DNA from 2 places in the Paenibacillus sp. KN14-4R genome. Region 2 is predicted to be linked to the other one. Evidence: riboswitches for the same ligand, from Rfam matches in the RefSeq annotation. Region 2 holds a riboswitch; the other holds the start of a gene.

Region 1 (2,191 bases), 370 kb from region 2:
AAAGTCCGTATGCGGCCTAACTTCATCTAATCTTTTCGTAAAAGCATCTATCTTAATAAAATTAGCTTGCCTTTGTGTCGGTGGACAGAAGGTGCAAGCAAGATTACATACACTCGTAATCTCAATGTAGAATTTCTTGAACTTTTTCATGCGTTGGACTCCATTCCTATCTGTGCTATATCTTTTATTGTACACAAATTAGGAATATTATCTACCCGCACAGCCATTCCGCTTTACTTCTGACGGGATAAGCTAACGATTGCACCCCAAATGAGCACGAAACCTACTAGCTGTGAAGTTGTAAGTGCCTGTTGGAACACAATCCAGTTCACAAGTACGCCCACCGCTGGAAAAGAAAGTTCTGCAAGCGTCGCATAAGACGCTTTGGTATTAGATAGGCCTTTGTAGTACAGCAACAAGCTAAGCAATCCCGGAAGGAACGCTTGCAGCAATAAACTACCGCTCACAGAAGCCCAGTCCCCTAAGTTTGTTGGCATTACCCAAGTACTAGGTTCTATCCAAGAAGTAACAAGCAACAGGGGCAATGCAGCAGCAAAACGTAATGCCGTAACGGATTCAAAGCTTACTTTATTAAGTAATACTCGCCCCATAACCGTTGAACCACCCCATAGTACAGCAGCTCCAATTGACAATAATCCGCTGACTCCAGCTACTTCAGCAAAGCTGCCGCCAGAACCTGACCATCCAAATGTGAGCAAATACGTACCACCAAGTGCAACGATTAGCAGCACAGGGAAACGTTTAGGCAAAGTTTCTTTGAGTACAAACCGAGCCATCACAATCGCAAATAATGGCTGTAATTTCTGAAGTAATAAGACAGTGTTCGGATTCCCATGCGCGAATGCTGAAGTGAACATAATTGTAGCAATCGCCGATCCACCCCATGAGATAAACAGGATCGCAAACACATGCCGCAATGCTAATTTACGAAGTTCAGCACGATGAATCCAAAGAACAGGTAGTGCATAAACCATGAGCAAGATATGCTCCAGCAATACAATTTGCGTCGATGTGAATGATTTTAGCAATAAAATTCGGAAAAGAGGATCCACACCCCACATTGCGGCTCCAAGTACGACGAGCCATACTCCATTCAACTTACGACTTGCGGCATGTTCAGCATGCACAGACTTCTGCTTACCCATGATTTCTTCCATATTCAACAACCTTTCTTGGTTTTTGAATTGGACACTTCGAAAGAAAGACACCCCGTCATCAAATTACGATAACGGGGCGCATTCAAACAAGCTAAGTACTAGTCGATGTGTTTTTGGACACAACAAATCTAGCACCTACTCGCTTTGACCTTCTCCCATCCGGACTATACCGTCGGCCTTGGAATGTACACCAAGTCAGTCATTATCTGAACTACTACCAAATAATGAGTCGCGGGCTGAGGTTCTCGGGAACCATCACCGCCGGTCAGGAATTTCACCCTGCCCCAAAGGTCCATATTCATTTAGCTAGCATTGTAGCATAGAATTTGAAATACCGACAAGGTACTTTTTCATTGCAAAGTAAATATAATATATCTATTGACTTTTTATTAAATATATGTTATGATTAAATATTTGTTGTAATTACCGATAAAACCCTCTATTATATCTAATAGGCCTCATCGATGAGCTAAGAAATAACATGATACTCGGAGGGATTTAGATGAAAATCGCGAATGGATTAGAAACACTCGAACTGGAAGCAAATGTAGCAGGTCAGCCTTCAATCATTCACCCCACATTGATCTGGGATCAAGAAACAATGATCCTTGTGGATACTGGATATCCTGGTCAAGCTCAACTATTCCAAGATACCATTTCGAAGGTGGGAGCTGATTTTCAAAAATTAAGCAAGATTATTCTCACGCATCAAGATATCGATCATATTGGAAGTTTAACTGCAATCCAAGAAGCATTAAATCAACCTGCAGAAGTGCTTGCGAATGAAATCGAGAAGCCCTACATACAAGGCGAAGAAACGATTATGAAGTTTGCATTAGCATTCAAACAATTAGATACTTGGCCAGAGGAACGTAAGCAAGGCTTCCTTCATATGTACAATAACTTACCAAAAGGCGATGTACATCGTACCATTTCGAATCAGGAAGAATTGCCTTACTGTGGCGGCATTGTGGTTATTAATACGCCCGGTCACACACCGGGTCATATAAGCC
Region 2 (2,191 bases):
GCAGGAATTAGGTAAACCATTTGCTGCACTTGAGGTTGCGGTAACGAATTTAGGGGCACTAGGGTTATATGAATCGTGCGGGTTTGTTCATGTAAGAAGCATTGATTACTATGCGATTTGTACAGCTTGATAGAATCGTGTAAAATGAACTCATCCCAATTATACATAAGGAGTGAATCACATAATGACTAAACAAGCAAAAGTGACAATGAAAGACGGCGGAGAGGTTCTTATCGAGCTTTTTGAAAAGGATGCTCCCAATACAGTTGCAAATTTCGAGAAATTAGTAAACCAAGGTTTCTATAACGGTCTGAACTTCCACCGTGTTATTCCTGGATTCGTAGCACAAGGCGGCTGCCCAAATGGTACGGGTGCTGGTGGTCCTGGCTACACAATCAACTGTGAAATCAATCCAAACAAACATGAGCGTGGAACTCTTGCAATGGCACATGCTGGCCGCAATACAGGCGGAAGCCAATTCTACATTTGTTACGAAGCACAACCACACTTAGACGGTCAACATACCGTGTTTGGTAAGGTAACAAAGGGCATGGAAATTGTAGATACATTCAAAGGTCGCGACGTAATCGAATCGATTGTTATCGAAGAAGTTTAAGTTCGATCATCATTTAAGCTCTGAGTTGCTGTATTTGCGGCTCAGGGCTTTTTTGGCTTTATCGGCTTTTGGGACAGTAACAAGCTTCCTTGCTTTTTGTATGCCTCGATGTTAGAATGCAGGGGAGATCATACATTTATGAACCTTCGGGGCCGGGTGAAATTCCCGACCGGCGGTGATGCTTGGTAGGTGTTATTTACAAGCAAAGTCCGTGACCCGCTGATCACTAGATAATTATTTTCTAAAGATCAAGCGGTTGATCCGGTGAAATTCCGGAACCGACAGTATAGTCTGGATGGGAGAAGGGGAATAAATACGGTAACAAAGCGGTGAAAAAGCAATGGCATTTCTATGCGCTTTTTTTCACATGTAAGGCGTAATCCCTAGTGGATGTCTGCCTTTGTTTGCCGTTTTTAAAAATATTAACAGTGAATCCGCCCCGTTCGCTTAACGGGGCTTTTTGTGTTGCTTTGCAAGCGTGACTTCCAGAAACGCCTCCGTTTTGTAAAGGTGAAATCGTTCCCCTGCTATTTTTCATGTGAATGGAGGTGCTAACATGGACATTCTAAGTGATGAGTATTATATGCGTCTGGCGCTTCAGCTTGCAGGCAGTGCACAAGGTCAGACGGGAATTAATCCAGTTGTGGGTTGTGTGCTTGTTAAGGATGGACGTATTGTCGGAATGGGCGCTCATCTTCGCAGGGGTGAGGCTCATGCTGAGATTCATGCGTTACAGATGGCGGGTAATGAGGCTGCTGGGAGTACAGCGTATGTGACGTTAGAGCCTTGTTCACACTATGGAAAAACGCCACCATGCAGCCATGCACTTATTGATCGTGGTATTAAGCGAGTTGTTGTCGCGAGTGTTGATCCTAACCCACGCGTAGCAGGTACTGGTATTCAGCGTTTGCGTGAAGCGGGTATTGAAGTGAGAGCAGGTTTGCTCGCAGAGGAAGCAGCGCAGCTTAATGAAGTGTTCAACAAATTTATTGTCACTGGCATGCCATGGGTGACATTGAAGACGGCCGCCACACTAGACGGCCGGATCGCCTCTAAAACCGGTGATTCCAAGTGGATCACCGGCGAGGCTGCACGCGCCTACGTGCACATGCTGCGCCATCAGCATGGCGCGATCATGGTTGGCGCGGGAACGGTTCGCGCTGACGATCCGTCGCTCAGCGCAAGATTGTCCGTACCGGCGCTGCAGCCGGTACGCGTGCTCGTCGACGGCGCGCTTAGCACGCCGCCGTCGGCAAAGGCGCTGCAGGGCCAAGCCATGCAGCGCACCCTCGTGCTGACGACCGCAGGTGCGTCAGCAGAGCGTCGCGCCGAGCTGGAAGCGCTCGGCGTAGAGGTGATCACATGCGGCGATGGCGCGCATGTGGATCTCTCCCTTGCCCTGCGTGAGCTGGGCAAGCGGGACATCGCCTCCATCCTCTTGGAAGGAGGCGGAGGGCTGAACGGCGCGATGCTGGAAGCGCGCCTCATTGATAAGATGGTGCTGTTCTATGCACCCATCATCATTGGCGGCGATACTGCGCCTGCAAACTTCACTTTCCGTGGATATGAGCGGAT

Evidence for each region. Region 2 has a riboswitch for FMN ahead of ribD (bifunctional diaminohydroxyphosphoribosylaminopyrimidine deaminase/5-amino-6-(5-phosphoribosylamino)uracil reductase RibD). Riboswitches for the same ligand answer to the same signal wherever they lie in the genome.
Region 1: linked by a shared signal. The riboswitch ahead of ACSBOP_RS12160 (DMT family transporter) and the one ahead of ribD (bifunctional diaminohydroxyphosphoribosylaminopyrimidine deaminase/5-amino-6-(5-phosphoribosylamino)uracil reductase RibD) in region 2 are both predicted to bind FMN.

Annotation. Positions count from the first base shown of each region.
Region 1 is NZ_CP197466.1:2,514,131-2,516,321, forward strand. It holds gene ACSBOP_RS12155 (radical SAM/SPASM domain-containing protein) at 1-150, opposite strand, end outside; gene ACSBOP_RS12160 (DMT family transporter) at 234-1,178, opposite strand; FMN riboswitch at 1,322-1,474, opposite strand; gene ACSBOP_RS12165 (MBL fold metallo-hydrolase) at 1,681-2,191, shown strand, end outside.
Region 2 is NZ_CP197466.1:2,881,035-2,883,225, reverse strand. It holds gene ACSBOP_RS14055 (GNAT family N-acetyltransferase) at 1-130, shown strand, start outside; gene ACSBOP_RS14050 (peptidylprolyl isomerase) at 185-616, shown strand; FMN riboswitch at 755-927, shown strand; gene ribD (bifunctional diaminohydroxyphosphoribosylaminopyrimidine deaminase/5-amino-6-(5-phosphoribosylamino)uracil reductase RibD) at 1,173-2,191, shown strand, end outside.